2 regions of the Streptomyces sp. NPDC059895 genome follow, and region 1 is predicted to be linked to the other one. Evidence: riboswitches for the same ligand, from Rfam matches in the RefSeq annotation. Region 1 holds a riboswitch; the other holds the start of a gene.
The links. A riboswitch is a leader RNA that binds a small molecule or an ion and turns the genes downstream of it on or off. The one in region 1 is predicted to bind cobalamin.
Positions count from the first base shown of each region.

Region 2: another riboswitch for cobalamin. It lies ahead of ACFV9M_RS25005 (energy-coupling factor ABC transporter permease); the one in region 1 lies ahead of ACFV9M_RS27365 (ribonucleoside-diphosphate reductase subunit alpha).

Region 1 is NZ_JBHWKO010000028.1:36,136-40,541, reverse strand. Features, by position in the region: gene ACFV9M_RS27370 (ribonucleotide-diphosphate reductase subunit beta) at 1-121, opposite strand, end outside; gene ACFV9M_RS27365 (ribonucleoside-diphosphate reductase subunit alpha) at 121-2,472, opposite strand; cobalamin riboswitch at 2,596-2,745, opposite strand; gene ACFV9M_RS27360 (GNAT family N-acetyltransferase) at 2,786-3,292, opposite strand; gene mctP (monocarboxylate uptake permease MctP) at 3,398-4,406, opposite strand, start outside.
Region 2 is NZ_JBHWKO010000023.1:102,812-107,217, forward strand. Features, by position in the region: gene ACFV9M_RS24995 (MarR family winged helix-turn-helix transcriptional regulator) at 180-668, opposite strand; gene ACFV9M_RS25000 (PP2C family protein-serine/threonine phosphatase) at 834-1,997, shown strand; cobalamin riboswitch at 2,209-2,392, shown strand; gene ACFV9M_RS25005 (energy-coupling factor ABC transporter permease) at 2,422-3,129, shown strand; gene ACFV9M_RS25010 (energy-coupling factor ABC transporter substrate-binding protein) at 3,126-3,566, shown strand; gene cbiQ (cobalt ECF transporter T component CbiQ) at 3,573-4,325, shown strand; gene ACFV9M_RS25020 (RNA-guided endonuclease InsQ/TnpB family protein) at 4,291-4,406, opposite strand, start outside.

The sequences.
Region 1 (4,406 bases):
CCTCCACGGTCCAGGTGTTCTTGATGGCGTCCCGGTAGCGCTCGTAGAAGTCCGGGTAGCGCATGGGGCGCAGAGTCAGCTCGAAGCCGGGGTCGAGAAGGTTCTTCACGGTGGAGCTCATTACTGGCAGGCCTCGCAGGACTCGGGGTTTTCCAGGGAACAGGCGACGGCGTCCTCGGGCGCCGGCCGCTGGACGGGAACGGTGGCCTGTGCGGCGCGGGCGATGCGGGTCGCCGGGCGCGAGCGCAGGTAGTACGTCGTCTTGAGGCCCGACTTCCAGGCGTACGCGTACATCGAGGAGAGCTTGCCGATGGTCGGCGTCTCCAGGAACAGGTTCAGGGACTGCGCCTGGTCCAGGTACGGGGTGCGGGCGGCGGCCATGTCGATCAGGCCGCGCTGCGGGATCTCCCAGGCGGTGCGGTAGAGGGCGCGGACGTCGGCCGGGATCCAGGTGAAGTCCTGCACCGAGCCGCCCGAGTCGCGCAGCGCCTCGCGGGTGCGCGCGTCCCAGACGCCGAGCTCCTTGAGGTCCCGCACCAGGTAGGAGTTGACCTGGAGGAACTCGCCGGACAGCGTCTCGCGCTTGAACAGGTTGGACACCTGCGGCTCGATGCACTCGTAGACGCCCGCGATCGACGCGATGGTGGCGGTCGGCGCGATGGCGAGGAGCAGGGAGTTGCGCAGCCCGGTGGCGGCGATGCGCTCGCGCAGGGCCGCCCAGCGCTCCGGCCAGGTGAACTCGACGCCGTAGTGGTCCGGGTGCAGGACGCCCCGGGCGGTGCGGGTCTTCTCCCAGGCCGGCAGCGGGCCGTTGCGTTCGGCGAGGTCGGCGGAGGCCTCGTACGCGGCGAGCATGACGCGCTCGGCGATCCGGGTGGAGAGCGCCTTGGCCTCGGGGGAGTCGAAGGGCAGGCGCAGCTTGAAGAAGACGTCCTGGAGGCCCATCGCGCCGAGGCCGACCGGGCGCCAGCGGGCGTTGGAGCGGCCCGCCTGCTCGGTCGGGTAGAAGTTGATGTCGACGACGCGGTCGAGGAAGGTGACGGCGGTGCGGACGGTGTCGTCCAGCCGCTGCCAGTCGATGCCGTCGCCGTCGACGAAGGCGCCGAGGTTCACCGATCCCAGGTTGCAGACCGCCGTCTCCCCGTCGTCGGTGACCTCCAGGATCTCCGTGCAGAGGTTGGAGGAGTGCACGACGTGGCCCGGCGTCGCGGTCTGGTTGGCGGTGCGGTTGGCGGCGTCCTTGAAGGTCATCCAGCCGTTGCCGGTCTGCGCGAGGGTGCGCATCATCCGGCCGTACAGCTCGCGCGCCGGGATCGTCTTCCGCGCCAGGCCCGCCGCCTCGGCCTCGCGGTAGGCCGCGTCGAACTCCTCGCCCCACAGGTCGACCAGTTCGGGCACGTCGGAGGGGGAGAAGAGGGACCACTGCGCGTCGGCGTCCACCCGGCGCATGAACTCGTCGGGGATCCAGTGCGCGAGGTTCAGGTTGTGCGTACGGCGGGCGTCCTCGCCGGTGTTGTCGCGCAGCTCCAGGAACTCCTCGATGTCGGAGTGCCAGGTCTCCAGGTAGACCGCGGCCGCGCCCTTGCGCCGGCCGCCCTGGTTCACGGCGGCGACGGAGGCGTCGAGGGTCTTCAGGAACGGGACGATGCCGTTGGAGTGCCCGTTGGTGCCGCGGATGAGGGAGCCGCGGGAGCGGATCCGGGAGTACGACAGCCCGATGCCGCCGGCGTGCTTGGAGAGGCGGGCGACCTGGTGGTAGCGGTCGTAGATCGAGTCCAGCTCGTCCTGGGGGGAGTCGAGGAGGTAGCACGACGACATCTGGGGGTGCCGGGTGCCGGAGTTGAAGAGCGTGGGGGAGGAGGGGAGGTAGTCCAGGCGGCTCATGAGCCCGTAGAGCGCGGCGACCTCGTCCACGGCCCGCGTGGTGTCGTCCTCGGCGAGTCCGGCGGCGACGCGCAGCAGGAAGTGCTGGGGCGTCTCGACGACCTTGCGGGTGATCGGGTGGCGCAGGAGGTAGCGGCTGTGCAGGGTGCGCAGGCCGAAGTACCCGAAGCGGTCGTCGGCGTGCGGGTCGACCAGCGCGTCGAGCCGCGCGCCGTGCAGCCGTACGAACGCGGCGGTCCGGTCGGCGATCAGCCCCTCCCGGTGTCCCACCGCGACCGACCCGGTGAAGGAGGTGACGCCCTGGGAGGCGGCCTCGGCGCGGATGCCGAGGGTGAGCAGACGGGCGGCCAGCCGGGAGTAGGCGGGGTCCTCGGAGATGAGGCCGGCGGCCGCCTCCGTGGCCAGCTCGCGCAGTTCCGTCTCGTCCGCCCGCGCGGAGCGGCCCCGCAGGGCGGCGGCGGCGACCCGGCCCGGGTCGGCGTCGGGCAGGTCGGCGGTCAGCTCGGTCAGGGTCCGCAGCAGGGCGGTACCGGGACCGTCGGTGTCCTGCGGGGTGACTGAGGCCGGATCGGCTGGCGCGATGGTCACGTGGGGCTCTCCCTCGCTCGGCAAGGGGCCTGGCGGAGAGCAGGGGGGCAGCACACGAGCGCGCACGGCGTCGCGTCCACCGGCCCACTCCACGAGGCCCGGACGTCAAGGCACCCGAGCCGGACGGCCGGGCGCACTGTCGGCAGGTCCTCGGACTGGACAGGTGTGCGCACACGGGTAGGGGCGCACACCTGTACACCGTTGCGGGACAGTTCCGGATTCGCACCGGATTCCCCTGCGGCGACAGCGAGCACGAGCATACATCTTGTGCTCGCCCGTCACGCCACCCCCAGATGTTGTGTTGCGAGTGATCTCAGAGCGTCAACCGGTAGGCCATGAGAGTGATGTCGTCCAGGTGCGGCACGGGATTCCAGTCCCGCTCGGGTGTGCGGACGAAGCCCAGGCGCTCGTAGAGCCGGTGGGCGGTGTGCATGGCCCGCTGGCTCGACAGCACGACGGCCGTGCAGCCCCGCGTGGTCCGCGCACGCTCGACACAGGCCCGCACGAGGGCCTCGCCGGCGCCCCGGCCGCGCTGCTCGCGGGCGACCGCCAGCGCGCGGATCTCGGCCTCGCCGGGGCGGGCGATGTCGGCGACGGGCCCGGGGCCCGGTACGAAGGTGACCCCGCCCAGGAGCAGGTCGCCCGCCACGGCCACGAGGACGGTGGCGGCGGCCGCCCGCGCGGCCACGTCCTTCAGCACGGGCAGGTACGGGTCGCCCTCGCCGTAGTCGAGGAGTCCGTCGTCGAGGTAGGCGCGGGCGGTCAGGTCGCCGAGGCCGGCGTACTCGGAGGGTTCCGCTTCCCGGATCCGTATGTCCATGGCGCGCAGTCTGCCCCACGCACACGACGGTGGGCCGCCGGATTTCTCCGCCGGCCCACCGCGAGCTCTGCCGCGTGTGACGTTCTGGCTAGTGGGACGTTCTGGCTAGTGGGACGTTCCGGCGGTCGCCGGCGGCAGCTCCACCTGGACGCCCGGGTCGCCGGCGTCCGCCGTGTAGTCCTCCGGGCTCGTCTCGTCGACGCCCTCCGGGGCCTTCAGCGCCTTCAGGACGAAGGTCAGGACCACCGTCACCACCACGTTCAGCACGAACGCCGTCAGACCGATGTACCCGATCTCGCCGATGCCGGGGATCTCCTTCGCCGACCCGCCGAAGTGCTTCTGGGTGGGGGAGGCCACGCCGTACGCGGCGAGCGTGCCGTAGGCCATGCCGACGGCCCAGCCCCCGAGCAGCGCCCAGCGGTGGAACCAGCGGGTGAACAGGCCGCCGACCAGGGCCGGGAAGGTCTGCAGGATCCAGATGCCGCCGAGGAGCTGGAAGTTGATGGCCACCGTCTTGTCCATCGTCAGGACGAAGGCCAGGGCGCCCACCTTCACCAGCAGCGAGACCAGCTTGGAGACGCGGGTCTCCTCCTTGGGCGTGGCGTCCGGCTTGATGAAGTCCTTGTAGATGTTGCGGGTGAACAGGTTCGCGGCCGCGATGGACATGATCGCCGCCGGGACCAGCGCGCCGATGCCGATCGCGGCGAAGGCCACGCCCGCGAACCAGTCCGGGAACATGTCCTCGAACAGCTGCGGGATGGCCAGCTGCCCGTTGGTGACCTTGACCCCGGCCGCGATCGCCATGAAGCCCAGCAGGGCCAGCAGGCCGAGCATGAGGGAGTACAGCGGCAGGATCGTGGTGTTGCGGCGGATCACCTCACGGCTCTTCGAGGACAGCGTCGCGGTGATCGAGTGCGGGTACATGAAGAGCGCCAGCGCGGAGCCCAGGGCCAGCGTGGCGTACGTCCACTGACCCGCCTCGGCCGGCACCAGCGCGCCGCGCGGCTTGTCCGTCGCCGGGTTGACCTGCGCGAACGCGTCACCCGCCTGGGCGAAGACGTCGTCGAACCCGCCCAGCTTGATCGGGATGTAGATGATCGCCACCGCGATCACG
Region 2 (4,406 bases), on a different contig from region 1:
GGGACCGGAGTAACCCGCACGGCCCGTCGCATGCGTCGGCCGGGCCGCGGGACCGTGGATCACGCGCGTCCGCCGAGAGCGCGTCCGCCGACATTCCGTCGTCGGCGGCGCAGGTCGGGGCGGGTTCGGGGTATCCGCATCTCCGGAGACGGCCACGGAGCGGGAGGGAGCGGGAATGGTCAGGCGATCCGGCTGCCGGAGTTCCCGGCGTCGTCGTGTATCAGCGTCGCCGCCGCGTCGCAGAAGGCCTCCAGCCCCTCCAGCAGCGCGACCCGCCGGGCGGCGGGCATCACCGCCAGCACCGCCTGCACCTGCTGCTCCCGGCGCACGCGCAGATCCGCGAGGAAGGCCCGCCCCCGGCCGCTGAGACACAGCCGCACCTCGCGCCGGTCGGCCGGGCTCACCGCCCGTTCGACGAGCCCGGAGGCCTGCAACCGGTCGCAGAGCCGGCTGGTCGACGGCGGGGTCGAGGCGAGCGAGTCGGCGAGGGTGCGCAGATTGATGCCCTCGTGGTGCTCGAGGATCAGCAGCACGCGCAACTGGGACGCGGAGGCGGGGGCGGTCGAGGCCCTGCCCCACAGGACTTCCAGCAGCTCCGCGGCCGTCGCGGTGACCCGTGCGACCTCTTCGGGCTCCGGGCGATGGCGGAAGGCAGTCACGGTCCACACTCTCGCAGGCACTGGGTCGACCGCCAGCGTACTAGGGACCGCGTGAGCGGGCCTCGTCGCGCGCCCGGGGAGGGGGCGGCGGCACGGCGGGCGCGGCCGCACCGAGGGCCCCGTGCGCGCACGGGGCCGCCAAGGATTCGACGGATTCGACGAAAGGTTGATGTTGTGACCACCGTGAACGCACTGGCGACCGCCGAGCGCGCGCTGCGGACGGCGGCCCCCCACGAGGTGCTCGACGCGGTCCGCGGCGTACTGCTCCGTCAGTACGCGGCGGACTCCGTCGAGCTGTACCTCGCCGACTACGGTCTGACGGTGCTGCAACCGGTGTCCGAGCTGCCGCACACCGCGGAACCGGTGTCCGTGCACGACGGCCCGGCCGGCCGGGCGTTCGGCTCGCAGGAGCCGTTCGTGGAGGCCGTCCGGGACGGGCGGGTGCGGGCGCACCTGCCGGTCTCCGTGCGCGGCGACCGGCTCGGCGTGCTGACGGTGACCCTGCCGCGGCCGGCCGACGACGTGCTGGCCGAGCTCACGGAGATCGCCCGGGCGCTGGGGCACGAGCTGATCGTGGCCGAGCGGGACACCGACCTCTATCTCCAGGCGAGACGCAAGGACCGGCTCACCCTGGCCGCCGAGATGCAGTGGCACCTGCTCCCGGGCCGGTCGTGCAGCCGCCCCGAGTTCGATCTGGGCGCGCAACTGGAGCCCGCCTACGCGGTCTTCGGCGACAACTACGACTGGTCCGTGACGGCCGACCGCCTGATGCTGTACGTCACCAACGGTATGGGCGAGGGCACGGAGGCCTCCCTGCTGACCGGCCTGGCCATCACCGCGCTGCGCAACGCCCGGCGGGCCGGCCTGTCCCTCGCGGACCAGGCGGCCCTCGCCGACCAGGCCGTGCACGCCCACTACCGGGGCCGCTGCTACCTGTCGGTCCTCATGGTCGACCTCGACCTCACGACGGGACGCGCCCGGGTGGTGGACGCCGGTTCGCCGCGCATGCTGAGGCTGCGCGGGGGCAGCGTGGAACGGATCCCCCTCGACGCCCAGTTGCCGCTCGGCATGTTCGAGGAGACCGACTACGTGGAGCAGGAGGTCCGGGCCGAGCCCGGCGACCGCCTAGTCTTCGTCAGCGACGGCGTGCACGCGGTCGCCTCCCCCGGCGGAGAGACGTACGGCGACGCCCCCCTCGCCCGGGCGATCCAGGCCACCCGCCTGCTGCCGGCGGCCGAGGTACCGCACGCCGTCCTGCGCGAACTCACCCGCCACCGCGGCGAACGGACTCCGGAGGACGACGCCTTGGTGGTCTGCCTGGACTGGCGGGGCCGCTGATCCGGGAGGGCGGGGGCCCGGAGGCCCGGAGGCCCGGAGGCCCCGCCGGGCGGGCGTATGCGGTCGGTGGCGTGCGCGGTCGGGCGGCGTACCCGGGGCGGGCGTACGGCGATTCGGGCGGCGCGCCCGGGGCGGGTGTGCGCCGGGGCGTGAGCCGTCGCCCGCCGTTCGCGCGCCCCCGTTGCCGCTTGTCACCGCCCCGGTCCGCGCACTACTGTCACCACGCCTTGGTGAACGGGAAATCCGGTGTGATGCCGGTGCGGCCCTCGCCACTGTGATCGGGAAGTCCGGCTCCGGCCCTCGCGGGCAGCCACTGGGTCCTCGGACCCGGGAAGGCGGAGCACGGGCGGTGGTACCCGTCAGCCAGGAGACCGGCCAAGGCGCGTCAACCATCCACGAGGTGCTGGAGAGGGTCTGCTGAGCCATGCACATAGCCGAGGGTTTCCTTCCTCCGGCGCACGCGGTCGCCTGGGGCGTCGCGTCGGCGCCGTTCGTCGTCCACGGAGTCCGCGCACTGAGCCGTGAGGTGCGGGAGCACCCGGAGAGCACTCTCCTCCTCGGCGCCTCCGGAGCCTTCACGTTCGTCCTGTCCGCTCTCAAGCTGCCCTCGGTGACCGGCAGTTGTTCGCACCCCACCGGGACCGGCCTGGGCGCCATCCTCTTCCGGCCGCCGGTCATGACGGTGCTGGGCACCATCACCCTGCTCTTCCAGGCGCTGCTGCTCGCGCACGGCGGGCTGACCACGCTCGGCGCCAACGCCTTCTCGATGGCGATCGTCGGTCCCTGGGCCGGCTACGGCACGTACCGGCTGCTGCGGCGGCTCGCCGTACCGCTGATGGTCACGGTGTTCTCCGGCGCGTTCGTCGCCGACCTGTCCACGTACTGCGTCACCAGCGTGCAGCTGGCGCTGGCGTTCCCCGACCCGGGCAGCGGGTTCCTGGGCGCGCTCGGCAAGTTCGGCTCCATCTTCGCCGTCACGCAGATCCCGCTCGCGGTCAGCGAGGGTCTGCTCACCGTCCTCGTGATGCGCCTGCTGGTGCAGTCCAGCAAGGGCGAACTGACCCGGCTCGGCGTGCTCGTCACCGGGCGGCGGACGGAGCAGCCGACCGGGACGGAGGCGGTGGCCCGGTGAGCCGCAACACGAGGATCAACGCCCTGCTGCTGCTCGTGGTGGTCGCCCTCGCGGTGCTGCCGCTGGCCCTGGGCCTGGGCGACGGCAAGAAGGAGCCGTTCGCGGGCTCCGACGCCGAGGCGGAGACGGCGATCACCGAGATCGAGCCGGACTACGAACCGTGGTTCTCCCCGCTGTACGAGCCGCCGTCCGGTGAGATCGAGTCGGCGCTGTTCGCCGTCCAGGCGGCGCTGGGCGCGGGCGTCCTCGCCTACTACTTCGGCCTGCGCCGGGGCCGGCGGCAGGGCGAACTGCGGGCGAGGGCCCTGCCGGACGCCCCGGAGACCGCGCACCGGACGGCCCCGGACGACGGCCCGGACGGCGCGGAGCGTGCGGAGGGGACCGCGACGGCGGACGGTGCCCCCGGCACCGGGAAGTCCGCGCGGGGACGGGCCTGAGACTTCGTGCTGCCGATCGACGCGGCGGCGCACAGCAGCCGCTGGCGCCGCCGTCACCCCGTGGACAAGGCCGTACTCGGACTCGGGCTGACCCTGCTCGCGATCTCCCTGCCGCCCTGGCCGGGCGCGGCCCTGGTGCTGGTGACGGCGCTCGCCCTGCTGCTGGGCCCGGCGGGGGTGCCGGCCCGCCGGCTGTGGCGCGCCTACCGGGTGCCGCTGGGCTTCTGCGTCACCGGTGCCCTGCCCTTGCTGGTGCGGGTGGGCGGGCCCGGCGCCTTCGTGGGCCTGGCCGACGGCGGGCCCACGCGGGCCGGGGAGCTGATGCTGCGCACCTCGGCCGCCTCCCTCGGCGTGCTGCTGTTCGCGTTCACCACCCCCGTGTCAGACCTGCTGCCGCGGCTGGTGCGGGCCGGCGTGCCCGCGCCGGTCGTGGACGTCGCCCTGGTCACGTACCGCATGAGTTTCCTGCTGCTGGACTCCGTGCGGCGGATCCGGGAGGCCCAGGCGGCCCGGCTCGGGCACACCTCGCGGGCCGCCGAGTGGCGCTCCCTCGCGGGGCTCGGCGCCACCGCCTTCGTGCGGGCCTTCGACCGGGCGGCGCGGCTCCAGACCGGGCTCGCCGGGCGCGGCTACGACGGCACCCTGCGCGTCCTGGTGCCCGAGGCCCGCGTCTCCGTCCGCTTCACGGCCGCGAGCTGCGCGCTCCTCGCAGCGGTGGCCGCCCTCACCCTCGTCGTCGTGGAAGGGCCCCTGTCTTGACTTCCTCCCCCGCCTGAAGGCGGGGGATTCCAGCGGTCGCCCGCTGGGGTTCCTGCTTCATCGACGACCGCCCCGTCCGGG